DNA from 3 places in the Comamonas sp. NLF-1-9 genome. Region 1 is predicted to be linked to each of the others. Evidence: predicted binding sites of a transcription regulator. Region 1 holds the regulator's gene; each other region holds the start of a gene.

Region 1 (2,260 bases):
ACACGCTCCACACCAGGCTGGCCCAGACCGGGGCGCTGAAATGCCACTGCTGCGGCGGCTCCAGCCAGAGGGCCAGCGGCCACAGCGCCATGGAGGCCAGCACCATCATCCAGACCACCAGGGTTTCGGCCGGCATGCTCAGGTGCGCGCGGCGCATCCAGATGGTGCCCAGCGCCCAGCTGAAGGCCGCGCCTTGCATCCAGGCGATGCCGGCCGGGCGCCCGGCGATCTGCGCCAGCTCGTTCCATAGCAGCAGCGTGATGCCGGCCAGGACCGCCAGCACGCCCACCAGCAGCCGCCCGGTCAGTTTCTCGCGATAGAACAGCACCGACAGCAGCACCGTCCAGACCGGCATGGTGAAGCCCAGCGTGGCCGCGCGCCCCGCGGGCAGTTGCGCCACGCCGATGATGGACAAGGCGTGCCAGCCCAGAATGTTGGGCAGCCCAAGCACCACTACCGCGCGCCATTCGGACCAGCCGCGCGGCAGCAGGCGCAGGCCGCGCGAGCGAAAATACAGCGCCAGCACCAGCGCGCCGCCGAACATGGTCAGCGCGCGAAAATAGAGGGGCCCCATCTCGCGCAGCGTCACCTTCATGACCGGCCAGTTGATGCCCCAGGCAAGCACCAGCAGGACGAGGCCGACCGTTTGCCGGCGCGAGAGCAGGGACATGGAGGGCAATCGGCGAGGGCTAGAAGGAGCGGGGATGGTAACCACGGCAGCGCTGCTCGAGCGCGAGGCGCAGATCACCGCGATCCGCGCGCAGGGCGCGGGCGGGCAGAACGTGAACAAGGTCTCGAGCGCGGTGCACCTGCGCTTTGACGTGGCCGCCTCCGCCCTGCCCGCCGAGCTCAAGCAGCGCCTGCTGGCGCTGCCTGACGCGCGCGTCACCGCCGAGGGCCAGGTGCTCATCAAGGCGCAGCGCTATCGCACGCAGCAGGCCAATCGGCGCGACGCGCTGGCGCGGTTGCAAGAGCTGGTGGAGCAGGCGGCGCGCCCCGTCCTGCCGCGCAAGGCGACGCGGCCCACGCGCGCCTCGCGCGAGCGACGCCTGCAGGCCAAGCGCCTGCGCGGGGCCGTGAAAGCCTTGCGGGGCCGGCCTCGCGATTGAGAGCAAAATATGGCTGCAACGCCCGCCAGTCAAGCGCATGCAGCTATGGTTAGTGAAGCATTCAACGCCGAGCCCCGGCGCTGTCCACGATGGTCTGCAGGCCGGCGCCATCGAGGATGCGCACCTGGCGGTGTTTGACCTCGATCAGGCCATCGTCGGCAAAGCGCGAGAAGGTGCGGCTCACCGTCTCCAGCGTCAGCCCCAGGTAGCTGCCGATTTCCTCGCGCGTCATGCGCAGCACCAGCTCGGCCTCGGAAAAGCCGCGCACATGCAGGCGCTGCAGCAGATTCATCAGGAAGGAGGCCACGCGCTCTTCGGCGCGCATGCTGCCCAGCAGCAGCATCACACCGTGGTCGCGCACGATCTCGCGGCTCATGATCTTGTGCACATGGGTCTGCAGCGCCGGCACCTCGCGCGACAGCGACTCGATGCGGTCGTAGGGCATCTCGCAGACCTCGGCGTCTTCCAGCGCCAGCGCGTCGCAGGTGTGTTCGTCCGAGACGATGCCGTCGAGCCCCATGATCTCGCCGGCCATCTGAAAGCCCGTGACCTGCTCGCGCCCGTCGCTTGCCGTGACACGCGTCTTGAAAAACCCCGAGCGGATCGCGTACAGCGCGCTGAAGCGGTCGCCGCGCGAATACAGCGGCTTGCCGCGCTTGACGCGCCGGCGCGTGGTCACCAGAGTGTCGAGCCGCTCCATGTCGGCCGCGCTGATGTCCACGGGCATGCACAGCTCGCGCAGGCTGCAGCGGGAACAGGCGATCTGGAGGGCGCGGTGGGGCATGGCGGGCTCGTCCTCTGTGGGGGCAGGGATGCCTGATTCTAGATGGGCCCGCCCCGATTCCTTGACGGCGATCAAAGACAGTGGCGGCTGCGGCGGCGACAGTTTGGCGTTTGCATCGAATGGCCGCATTGCCATTCAGGACCGCCATGCCCACGATTACCCCAGAGCTCATCTCCCGCTTCGACGTGCCGGGGCCGCGCTACACCTCCTACCCCACGGCCGACCGCTTCGTCGAAGCCTTCGGCGAAGAAGACTACCGCCACGCGCTCGCCCAGCGCCAGCTCGGCACGAGCCTGGCGGCGCAGCCGCTGTCGCTGTACGTGCACCTGCCGTTTTGCGAGTCGCTGTGCTATTACTGCGCCTGCAA
Region 2 (2,260 bases), 410 kb from region 1:
GGCAGGCGCACGGTCAGTGAATTGATGTTCCAGGTGGCGATCTTCATGCGGCCGATTGTGACCGCAGGCCGCTCGCGCGGCTTGGCTTCAGGTAACCACGCACCAGGGCGCCCGGTCATGGGCCAGGCCCATCCACAGCGCCCAGGCGGCGGAAGCCAGCAGCGCCAGGCCCGCCAGACGCATGCCCGTGCTGCCCATGCCCTTGCGGCCCAGACGCAGCAACGCCCAGGGGCCGAGCCACAAGGCCAGGCCCGAGCCCAGGGCAAACAGCGCCATGACCGCGGCGCCGCCGGCGGGGTTGCCTGCCAGCGCCGCAACCAGCACGGCCGAGTACAACAGCCCGCAGGGCAGCAGCGCCCAGGCCGCACCCAGACCCAGGGGCGCGCCCAGGCCGACGGCGCGCGTGGCCCGGCGCACGCGCAGCCACAAACGCTGCGCGCCGCTGTCCAGCCACACCGGCTGGCGGCCGAGCACGAGCAGCGCCAGCCCGAGCACGGCCGCGGCCACGTGGATCAGGCTCCACACGGGGCGCAGCGCGGCAGAGTGCAGCGTGAGCCAGCCCAGCCCCTGCATCGAGGCCGCGGCAAGCGCGCCCAGCGCGGCGTAGCCCAGCAGCCGGCCGAGCTGGAACACCGCGATCGACTGCTGCACCCGCGGCGCGCCTGCCTGACCTATGCCGGCGCAGGCTGCGCCGCACATGGCAATGCAGTGGGGACTGCCAACCAGGCCCATGAACAGCCCGGTGAGCGCAAGAGAAGTCTGCATCGGGCGATTCTAGGAGGGGGCCCCTGCGCTGCGCGGTGGCCCGCCCTTGATCTGGCGCAAGAAGCGCTCAGACCTCGATCGCCGCAGCGGCCTGCCGCGGTTAGACTGCTGCGCGCATTTCTGCCGGCGCCCGGCGCCCGCGCAGCCCCCACACCCCAGAGCCCCTTTCCCGCACTGCCGCGATGCAGGGAGCAGATGCCTTGAATTCCACCGTTTGGCCCATGCCGGAGCAGCGCTCGGCGGCTGCGGCCGCGCCCGAGCTCGGCGTGCTCGACGAGCGCGACGAATGGCAGGCCTTCAGCACGCCAGGCGCGGGTGGACCCGGGCAGTGGGAATCGATCGTCGCCTTCGAAGGCATGCACTGCGCGGCATGCGCGGTCACGCTGGAGCAGCTCCTGGGCGCGGTACCCGGCGTGCTGCGTGCCGAGGTGAGCGCTGCCGGCCAGCGCGGGCGCGTGCTGTGGGACGAGCGGGCCACGCGCCCCTCGCGCTGGATGCAGGCGCTGGCGGGCAGCGGCTACCGGGCGCTGCCTGTCACCGATCTGCAGTCCGGGCGGCGGCGCCAGGCTGAAAGCCGGCGCATGCTCTGGCGCCTGGGTGTGGCCGGCGTCTCGATGATGCAGGTGATGATGTATGCGTGGCCCGCCTACATCGCGCCCGGCGCCATCACGCCCGACATCGAGCAGCTGCTGCGCTGGGCGCAATGGGTGTTGGCGCTGCCGGTGATGCTGTTTTCCTGCCGGCCCTTTTTCGGCTCCGCCTGGCGGGATCTGCGCGCGCGGCGCATAGGCATGGACGTGCCGGTGGCCCTGGGCGTGCTGATCACCTTCGCAGTCAGCAGCCTGGGCACCTTCGAGCCGGAGGGGGCCTTTGGCCATCAGGTCTATTTCGATTCGCTGACCATGTTCGTCTTCTTCCTGCTGGCGGGTCGCTGGCTGGAGCTGCGCCTGCGCGACCGCTCCGCGGGCGCGCTTGAAGCGCTGATGCACCGCCTGCCGGAGACCGTGGAGCGCCTGCAGCCGGACGGCCAATGGCAGCGCGTGGCCGCACGGCGCGTGCGCCCGGGCGATTTGCTGCGCGTCTTGCCCGGCACGGCATTTCCGGCCGACGGCCAGATCGTGCACGGCGACACCCGCGTCGATGAAGCGCTGCTCACCGGGGAGTCGCGCGCACTGGCCCGCGGCCCGGGCGAGGCGGTGATTGCCGGCAGCCACAACCTGAGCGCAGCGGTGCAGATGCGTGCTAGCGCCGTGGGCGCGCAGACGCGCTACGCGCAGATCGTCGGCCTGATGGAGCAGGCCGCGAGCGACAAGCCCGATCTCGCGCGCCTGGCCGATCGCATCGCGCGGCCGTTTCTGCTGGCGGTGCTCTTGATCGCCGCGCTTGCCGGCGCGTGGTGGTGGCCGCAGGACCCGGCGCGCGCGCTGATGGTGGCGGTGGCGGTGCTGGTCGTGACCTGCCCTTGCGCGCTGTCGCTGGCAACGCCTGCGGCCAT
Region 3 (2,260 bases), 1.1 Mb from region 1:
CGCGCTCGGGGCGAACCAGCCCGGCCTGCACGCGCATCGCCGCGGCCATCGCGATCATCGCGCCGTTGTCGGTGCACAGCTGCAGTTCGGGGTAATGCACGCGCACGCCGCGCGCGCTGCAGGCCGCGTCGAGCTGTGCGCGCAGCAGCGCATTGGCCCCCACACCGCCGGCCACCACCAGGCGCTGCAGCCCGGTCTGCTGCAGCGCCGCAAGCGACTTCTTCACCAGCACCTCGACGATCGCCGCCTGGGTGCTGGCGGCCAGGTCGGCAGTGTGCGCCGGCAGCTCGTCACCGAGCTTGCGCGCCTGGGTGAGCACCGCCGTCTTGAGACCGGCAAAGGAAAAATCCAGCGTGCCGCTGTGCAGCAGCGGCCGCGGCAGCCTGAAGGCTTGGGCCCTGCCGCCCTCGGCCAGGCGGGCCAGCGCCGGCCCGCCCGGGTACGGCAACCCGAGCAGCTTGGCCGACTTGTCGAAGGCCTCGCCGGCAGCGTCGTCCACGGTTTCACCGAGCAGCGCGTAGCGGCCTACCGCATCCACGCGCATGAGCTGGGTGTGCCCGCCCGAGACCAGCAGCGCGACGAAGGGGAATTCGGGCGGATCGGCGCCGAGGAAGGGCGACAGCAGATGGCCTTCGAGGTGGTGCACGCCCAGCACCGGCAGGTCCAGCGCCGCGCCCAGGGCGCAGGCCACGCCCGCCCCCACCAGCAAGGCGCCGGCCAGCCCCGGCCCGCGCGTGAAGGCCACCAGATCCACGGCGGACAGCGCCAGCCCGGCCTGCTGCAGCACTGCCTGGGTGAGCGGCAGCACGCGGCGGATGTGGTCGCGGCTGGCGAGTTCAGGCACCACGCCGCCGTAGGCTTGGTGCATCGCGATCTGGCTGTGCAGTGCATGCGCCAGCAACTGCGGCCGGGCCTTTGGGCCAGGCAGGCGCACCAGCGCCACACCGGTTTCGTCGCAGGAAGATTCAATGCCAAGAATCAGGCGGACCATGGCGGCAAGTGTAGGCGCGGCGCGGCCGGGCCGAGGGCTGCGGCGCGCGGGCGGAGAACCCGGGTCTGCGTAAGGGTATCTGGGAGTTTGCGAGGGTGGCGCTTCCTATAATCTGCGGGTTTACCCGATACTTGATTTTCGTCAATTCCCACATTCCGAAAATATGCTTGAGAAAAGGAAGCCGTCATGGACAGCGCAGTAGTCAGCCTGTTGTCGGCCTTTGTGCTGTCCCTCATAGGACTTTTCGTCTTCATGTGGTCCATGCGCAAGGGGCTGTTCGTTGAAAACCCCAAGGCGGCGGGCACCATCTTTGCCCCGGGCGAGGTGGGCAAGGCCGACGACCCATCGCTCACCCCCGGCGGTGAAGCGCGCTTGCAACAGGCCATAGACGAGACCCAGGACAAGGGCCGCGAGCTGATGCAGGCCGAAGACCCGCAAGAGCTCGAAGACCGCATCGCGGCCGACCGCTCCACCTCGTTTCCGGCCTTCATGTTCATCGGCTTTGCGGTGATGTGGCTGGTGGTGGGCTCGCTCGCGGGCCTGACCGCCTCGCTCAAGCTGCACTGGCCCGACTGGCTGGTGGGCGAGGCCTGGGAGACCTTCGGGCGCATGCGCACCTACCACCTCACCGCGGTGCTCTACGGCTGGATCACCAACTGCGAGCTGGGCATCATCGTCTGGCTGCTGCCGCGCCTGATGCGCACGCCGCTGCGCGGGCCGCTGTTCGTGATGATGGGCGGCGCGCTGATCAACGTCGGCATCGCCAGCGCCATCGGCGGCTTTGGCGCGGGCTGGACGGCCGGCATGGAATACCTCGAGATCCCCTGGCAGATCGGCATCTTCCTGGTGGCCGGCTTCATCTGCATCATCATTCCGGTGATCTCCACCGTGGTGCACCGCAAGGCGCATGAAATCTACGTAAGCGCCTGGTACCACGTGGGCTCGCTGCTGTGGATCGCGCTGCTGTTCACCGTGGCCAAGTTCCCCGGCGCGCACTACGGCGTGGAGCAGGCGACGATGAACTGGTGGTACGGCCACAACGTGCTCGGCCTGTGGTTCACGCCGGCGGCGCTCGGCGCGATCTACTACTTCCTGCCCAAGGTGATAGGGCGGCGCGTGAGCTCCTACAACCTGTCCATCCTGGGCTTCTGGACGCTGGCCTTCTTCTACGCCCAGGTCGGCGGCCACCATCTGGTGGGCGGGCCGGTGCCCGAGTGGCTGATCACGCTCTCCATCGTGCAGAGCATGATGATGATCGTGCCGGTGGCC

Evidence for each region. Region 1 encodes FNR, which switches genes on or off when oxygen is low (the NO sensors DNR and NnrR bind a similar motif). Its sites were predicted from a motif close to TTGATNNNNATCAA; they were not measured.
Region 2: the regulator FNR is predicted to act here: its motif matches at 812-825, upstream of KUD94_RS06510 (cation-translocating P-type ATPase).
Region 3: the regulator FNR is predicted to act here: its motif matches at 1,123-1,136, upstream of KUD94_RS03275 (cbb3-type cytochrome c oxidase subunit I).

What each region holds. Positions count from the first base shown of each region.
Region 1 covers NZ_CP078069.1:1,747,013-1,749,272, reverse strand. The annotation lists gene KUD94_RS08410 (DMT family transporter) at 1-670, opposite strand, end outside; gene arfB (alternative ribosome rescue aminoacyl-tRNA hydrolase ArfB) at 705-1,109, shown strand; gene fnr (fumarate/nitrate reduction transcriptional regulator Fnr) at 1,171-1,893, opposite strand; gene hemN (oxygen-independent coproporphyrinogen III oxidase) at 2,040-2,260, shown strand, end outside.
Region 2 covers NZ_CP078069.1:1,334,572-1,336,831, reverse strand. The annotation lists gene KUD94_RS06520 (exodeoxyribonuclease III) at 1-47, opposite strand, end outside; gene KUD94_RS06515 (sulfite exporter TauE/SafE family protein) at 88-765, opposite strand; gene KUD94_RS06510 (cation-translocating P-type ATPase) at 987-2,260, shown strand, end outside.
Region 3 covers NZ_CP078069.1:668,996-671,255, reverse strand. The annotation lists gene tsaD (tRNA (adenosine(37)-N6)-threonylcarbamoyltransferase complex transferase subunit TsaD) at 1-991, opposite strand, end outside; gene KUD94_RS03275 (cbb3-type cytochrome c oxidase subunit I) at 1,178-2,260, shown strand, end outside.